One region of the Cohaesibacter marisflavi genome, then DNA from elsewhere that is predicted to be linked to it. Evidence: riboswitches for the same ligand, from Rfam matches in the RefSeq annotation. Region 1 holds a riboswitch; each other region holds the start of a gene.

The links. Region 1 has a riboswitch for cobalamin ahead of ACKPCT_RS12750 (ABC transporter substrate-binding protein). Riboswitches for the same ligand answer to the same signal wherever they lie in the genome.
Region 2: it holds a riboswitch for cobalamin, as region 1 does, so the genes downstream of both, ACKPCT_RS03785 (TonB-dependent receptor plug domain-containing protein) here and ACKPCT_RS12750 (ABC transporter substrate-binding protein) in region 1, are expected to answer to the same signal.
Region 3: it holds a riboswitch for cobalamin, as region 1 does, so the genes downstream of both, ACKPCT_RS22795 (SLC13 family permease) here and ACKPCT_RS12750 (ABC transporter substrate-binding protein) in region 1, are expected to answer to the same signal.

The regions. Positions count from the first base shown of each region.
Region 1 covers NZ_OY762534.1:2,577,605-2,579,867, forward strand. The annotation lists gene ACKPCT_RS12750 (ABC transporter substrate-binding protein) at 1-1,023, opposite strand, end outside; cobalamin riboswitch at 1,252-1,454, opposite strand; gene ACKPCT_RS12755 (hypothetical protein) at 1,527-1,790, opposite strand; gene feoB (ferrous iron transport protein B) at 1,787-2,263, opposite strand, start outside.
Region 2 covers NZ_OY762534.1:554,272-556,534, reverse strand. The annotation lists gene ACKPCT_RS03785 (TonB-dependent receptor plug domain-containing protein) at 1-1,066, opposite strand, end outside; cobalamin riboswitch at 1,251-1,457, opposite strand; gene ACKPCT_RS03780 ((R)-mandelonitrile lyase) at 1,728-2,120, opposite strand; gene ACKPCT_RS03775 (carboxymuconolactone decarboxylase family protein) at 2,194-2,263, opposite strand, start outside.
Region 3 covers NZ_OY762534.1:4,915,384-4,917,646, forward strand. The annotation lists gene ACKPCT_RS22795 (SLC13 family permease) at 1-1,216, opposite strand, end outside; cobalamin riboswitch at 1,597-1,803, opposite strand; gene ACKPCT_RS22800 (aminotransferase class V-fold PLP-dependent enzyme) at 1,939-2,263, opposite strand, start outside.

The DNA of each region.
Region 1 (2,263 bases):
ATCGAATATGCGATTCATTTCGTCAAACACAGGCTTACCGAACAGGAAGCTGTATATCTCATCCGCCTTAGAGACAGGATCGATGTCCGCGAAGCTATCTGGATAGACCAGCTTGCCGAGAAAATAAGCATCAGCAAGAATGGAGCCATAATTCTTGGTATAAAGCGCATAAGGCAGTGTGCCCCAAACCTGCCCCTTCTCTCTGGCGGAGAGAATTTGATAGGCAGGATCATTCATCAGTTCAGCCTGCCCACCGGCATCGGGACCAAGCTGTAGGGTTGCAAGATCAAGCAGAATGATCTCCGGATCCCATTCGATCAGCTTTTCCTTTGCAATGGTGGTGGCGTGCCCCCCACTCGCTTTCGCCTTGGATGCGGCAAGATTTTGAAGCCCCAGAGCAGCAAAGGGCGCATAAACCGGATCGGTGGATGCAAGCCCGCGCGACCCGCGGTAGGAGATGCCCCCGACATAGATGCTCGGAGCTTCCTTCTCAGACGCAGAGGCCCGCGCCTCAAGATCGGATCTTGTGTCCTTAAAGAAGGAGACCAGTTCGGCCGCTCTCTCTTTGCGGTCGAGCGAGTCTCCCATAATTTCCAGTGCCTGATAGAATTGCTCACTCTGACTATCAAGATCGCCATATTCCACGGCAATCACGGGAATATGCGTCTTCTGCTGGAGCACTTCCGGTTTCAGCCCAGAAGAGCCAACGGTCTTGAAGATGACCTGAGGAGCAGGATCGAGCGCCATGATCAGCTCCGGATTGTCCCGTCCCAGATGTTGCCCGAAAAGAGGCAAGCTCTTATAGGCTGGGGTCACCAGTGCGTAGGGACGCGAGTCAAAAGGCGATTTCCGTTTCTCCATTCCGTCGACCCCGACAACACGATCTTCAACGCCGAGATAAGTGAGAAGCCGCAAGCAGCCTGCGCCGGAGCAGATCACATGATCTACTTTGTCTGGAATATCATGCACGACCCCCAAGGTATCTTTGACGATACGTGCAGAAGCAGGAAGACTGAAAGACATAAGCGCCAAGGCGCAAGCAAATAGATATCGAATTTTCATAACATGGCCATTTTCAAGGAATGGAGGGAAGAAAATTCACGCAGATCCCAAAGTGGACCAAAGCCTTTGGCCACGGCGTGGTGCGAGCGCACAGCAAGCAGTCCTTGGCAGCAAGCAAGCCAAAAACGACACCAGTTTGAAAAAAGGAATACAAAAAAGACCTTCCTTCTGGAGCACCCCGCCCAGATCTGAATGAGTGGCATGTCGGCAGGTCTCCTGGCTCACAGGTCAATATGCTTTTCTACCTTCCCGGCTCAAACCAGTGGCAAAAGAGAAAAGCATTCTCTGTTTACAGTTGCGGGGGCAGCTCCGGATTCACGACAAGGCAAACGTCTTGCACGCACCGGATTCCCTTTTCATTCCTTTTGGAAACCGACATCCAATTTCTGTTGCAATTGCCTTGACCTGTCAATTGACAGATCAGCGCAGTCTCTCCTCACCGCACAAGCCATCAATAATAAAGGTCAAGGATCGTCTTTCTCGTTCCTCTCACTATTTGTGGGAAGAGGATCGGTGTTGAAGATGACTGGCCTTGCGGAACAGGAAGGACATCCATTGCCGGAGTTGGAAGGGCATCCATCACATACCCCGCGTTTTCGCCAGAGTTTGACATAGAGATATGCGATGGCTGCAACCACACAAAGGCCAAGCAGCAGAGCGTCCCATGAAAAAATATCGGTGCTTTCCAGTAGTCGGGAAGCTGCGCCCTCCGTCTGTTCCTGCATCATCCTGCTCCTGTCTGAATGACCGATTTGCGATCAAAGCGAGCGTCTCGCCTTTCTCCCAAAACGCCCACCAGAATCAACAAAGCAAGAGCGGCAAGATATATTCCTGTCATCATCTGGATACCGGAGATGTTCATCCATGTCCCCAGTGTGAAAACAAGGCTTGAAACCGTCAGCCCCAACACGGTGGGAAACAGAATTGAGAACAGCATCCATAAATAAGATCCGGTCTGGACCCTCACCATGACGGTCGTTGCAAGACAGGGGGGATAGAGGGCAAAGAACAGGATCATCGAGGCAGCCAGCAAAGCCGTTGCCCCTCCCGCCTTGGTCTCCTGCCCCATGCGCTGTTCCAGAGAGGCATTCTGATCTTCATCTTGCTGAAAGAGCACACCAAGTGTGGCAACCGAACTTTCACGCGCAGCAAAAGAGGACAGGAGCGCTACATTGATCTTCCAGTCGAAGCCGGCAAACTG
Region 2 (2,263 bases), 2.0 Mb from region 1:
CCTGCGTACCGTTATTCAGATAGCCATCTTCAAAGCTTTCATACTCCCATTCGGAAGCGCCCGTAACACTGTGTTTGGCAGCGGCAAAGCTAGGCGTATCGAAGAAGTAGGTACCCTGATAACCAAGATGGGTCCGTTCAGTTTTTGCCAGATACAGGCCGCCGGAATTCTGCTTGCTTTCCACGTTGGTATATTCGGCCTTGACCTTCTGCACCAACTGGCCGTCCATTGATGACAGGGTCAGACCACCACCGGTGTAGAATTCACGCGTCTTGCTGTAAAGGCCCGCAGCATCAGTCGCTTTACCTGTGGTATAGCTTGTATTGTCCACGTCCGAGTTGCGATCCGTGTAGCGCATGGACCCATTGAAGCTCAGATCATCGGTCAAATCGACATTCAAGCGTCCATTGAGTGTGAGGTTGCGATCCCCATCATCTTCGGAGCCATCATCGGAAACGTTGAACCCGTCCGTTCTTCTGAAGGCGCCGGAAAAGGCATAATCGAAGCGCTCCTGACCTCCAGAGAGCCCCAGATCGACGAGGGCCGTGCCATCAGTGCCGGTTTCGGTTTTGATAGAGGCATGGTTGCCGTCCCGTTTGCCGGACTTGGTGATGATATGAACCACACCGGCAATCGCATCGGAGCCATAAAGCGCGCTCTGCGGTCCGCGCAAGACTTCAATGCGCTCGATATCAGAAACCTGAAGCCCACCAAAGTCAAAAGACCCGTTGGCATTCTCGGTAGCTTCGATGTCGTCGATCAGAACAAGCACATGGTTGGTCTGCGATCCACGGATACGGATATTTGTCAAACCGCCATAGGAACCGGTCCGATTGACAATCACACCCGGAACGCTTCTCAAAGCATCGGCAACATATTTTGTCTGGTTCCGTTCAAGCTGCTCACTGGTAACGACGGTGTAAGCCCGGCCTACCTTTTCTTCGTCAACCGGGATCAGCCCTGCACTAACCACAACTTCATCAAGGTTGAACTCTTCCGCATAGGCGCTTGTGCTTGCAAGCAAACCCAGGGCAATCAGGCTGGTGACACCCGCTTTTCCTGACATTGATAAACTCCCAACAACACCCCAACGCAAAATTTCGCGCTCGGAGCATCCATATTTATTCTGCCAACCAGCCCTTCATTTCAGCATGCGCACAAGCAGCCTCTGAAAGAGCAGGCAAACAGATCTGGTTTTTGTGATGTCACCTCAACGGAAAGGCCGCACCCTGACACACCCCGTATCAAAGGTCGGGTGACAGACAAGGGCAGGTCTCCTGGCTACGCGGGTCTTCGCTGAATATTCCCCTTCCCAACGGCTAAGGCCAGTCAGTGGATCTTCAAATATCAGCTTACCGCTCACAGTTGCGGGGGCAGCCACGGTCTCGACGAAATCGTCTCACCGTGTTCCCTTTTCATCCGAATGGATCGTCGGAACCTTCGTCTCGGGGCGTAATATGTAAAAAAAGTATTGCTGCGTCAACGCAAGCAGACCGCAAAAGGAAGACAGCAATCACTTTCCATAGATAAAACATTGAATTATCTATAGATATCAGAATACATACCGTCTTGTGAGAGCCATTTCTCGGTGCATAACTGGTGCAGAAATTACCACTAACTTCCCATGCATTTATAACAAATCAGTCACATACGTAAAAAGCCGGAAGCGATCAACGCTCCCGGCTTTCAGCCACTGTTTGATATGCTTGCCCCGATATCAAACGGGCTCAGCCCTCATATTGCTCATCTGTAACGGGATCGCCCCAGACATTGGCATCAGCCGACTCATCGGGAGCCTGCATGGCCACATGAACCATGAAGCGGTTAGGCGCAGCCCCATGCCAATGCAACTCATGGGGTTCAAAGAAAACAGCAGTCCCCGGCAGCAGAACTTCAACCGGTCCACCTTCTTTCTGGCAGCGGCCTTCCCCTTCAGTCACATAGATAAGCTGGCCGAGATTGTGGCTATGCCAGTGAGTGCGCGCGCCCGGTGTGAAATGCACATTCGCGGCATTCACACGCGTGCCATCCGGAGCCCCCATGAAGTCAACATATACATCACCAGTGAACCACTCGGCGGGCCCTTTGAAGGTATCGATACCATCGCGAAAGATTTTCATTGGTCTTTCCTTGTCATTATTGAATTTGTTCAGAACCGGCCCAAGTGCCATGTATCAGGGCCGCAATCATCGGCTATTTGCTATCAGCGTTTGCAAAGACTTCACGTGCTATCGGCAGGGCCGTGTTCGCAGTTGGCCAGCCC
Region 3 (2,263 bases), 2.3 Mb from region 1:
GAAAAGACAGGAGCAGAAAGTTTTCCCGATAGGTCCGCATTTCCCTGATCCGCCCCCAGTCACCCACGACGAGTAACTGGTCGCCAAATTCCAGCTCCGTTTTGCCGAAACTGTCATGTAGGGGTTTGCCTCGGCGCATGGCTCCAACAACACTCAAGCCGTGTTTCAAGCGAAAGCCAGCTTCCAGAATGGTTTGACCGACAAGGTTGGATTCCTGCGGAATGACCAAATCGGCCATGCCGAGTTCGCGCGCTGAAAGGTGATAGTCATGTTCCCCCAGGGGCGTTATTTTTACTCCCAGAAAGGCGGCCTCTTCCTCGGATAGTGGCGCATCGACAACGCCGAACAGGACATCGTCTGCCTCAAAGGTCGTTTCCGTATCCACCGAGATCACTTCAGGCTTGTCGCCTTTTTCGCCTCTGCGCTCCAGTGCAAATAGTGTGATGCCAACGGCGCTGCGCAGTCTGGCACTGACCACGGTTTCTCCCACCAGCTTTGACTCGGCATTGACGGTGAGGCGAACAATCTTGTCCTCGATATCGTAAGTCCTCAGCAGGCTTTGCAGTGTCCGTCGACCCTTGTTGGTCACATGTTCGCCACTGGCTTTTCTGGGAAGCAGAAACCGGCCGTAGATGAGCATATGTATGATGGCCATTGCCAGCATGATGAGGCCGATGGGGGTGAAGATGAAGAAGTTGAACGGCTCCATACCAGCCTTTTGCAACTCCGCATTGACCACAAGGTTGGGAGGCGTGCCGATCAGCGTTAGCATACCGCCGATGAGGGCGCCATAGGCCAGTGGCAAAAGCAGGCGGGAAGGCGAGATGGCTGCCCGGTTGGCCAGACGAATGGCAATCGGAATGAAGATAGCGCCCGAGCCGGTAACGCTCATGACCGACGCCAGCGCAGCAACAGCCAGCATGAGCAGTGTGATCAGTTTCCATTCCTTGTCGCCGGCAATCTGAACGATCTTGTCGCCCACGGCATAGGAGATGCCGGTTTGGGCCAACGCCTCGCCGACAATGAACAAGCCGGCGATCAGAATGACCACGGTGGAGCCGAAGCCGGAAAGCATTTCCGAAGGGGTAAGAACGCCGCTCAGGCCAAGAGACAGCATGACGATGATGGCGACAAGATCCAGTCGTAGCTTGTCGGCAAGGAAAAGAACCACCGCGACGCCGAGCACGATGAAGGTGAAAATCATATCCCAGGGCATAAATTACTTCCTGTTGGATGAGGCAAAGAACTGACAAGGACAGCGCATTTAAGGGAGCAAAGGGACAAAATGTCTGCTCCCTGCAATGGCAAATACCTGCAAGTCGGCCCGCTTTCTAAAAATGGGTTACAGGTGGGTGCTCAAGCGCAGCTCTGGAAATGGACCAACGAAACGGTCTGAATGATCGGTTTTCAATTGGTGGTACCACTTTCGGCCTGGGGTCTTTGGGGGAGAGTTTGTGGCATCAAGCATAATCCCGTGCTCCTTTTGCGACAGGGCTCAAGGAGGTGGGAATGGAACGGTCAATGTGGCTCGCCTTCTCAGCAAGCGGAAGCAACAGATCTGCCATGCTACCCTCTACCAGGACGCCCCGCCCGGGTTGGTTGAAACAGTGATCGGCAGGTCTCCTGGCTCGCGGGTCGTCATACTCTCCCACCTTCCCGGATCCTTCCTGATCCAGTGGTATCATGGGGAATACTCGTCGCTTACAGTTGCGGGGACAGCTCCGGATTTATGGCCGATGAAAACCGGTCACGCACCGGATTCCCTTTTCATTCCATAAGGAAACCGATAAGTGCCATTCTCTCCATCTAAAGTCTAATGTCAACGGAAGTTCGTTCACGTGTGCGATAGGCGCACAGATTTAGAGCGCCTTTCCTGAGTTTTTAGCGCATCAAGTGCCACTGGTCTTGATGTTCGGTGCGTGCCTTCTGGCTGGTCGCTTAAGGGCACAGCGTTTTGATTGCGTCGGCAAGTTGCTCAAGATCGCTTTCTGTGACATGCAGATGTGGAGCGAAGCGCAAGGCATTACCCCGGCGACTGATATAGATCTTTCTGGCAGCCAAATCTGCGGTGATGCTGGGCGAGAGGGCTTTTTCTGAGGAGGCGCCCAGAATATGCGGGCTGCGGAAGGCTTCCGGCACGGGCTGAAACCCGACCGGTTCCAGCAATTGGGCAATGCGCTCATTGATACTGCGAAGAGAGGTGGCGATCGTCTCTATGCCCCAATCTCCCAATTGGCGCAGGCCGATAAGGCCCGCTGGCAGT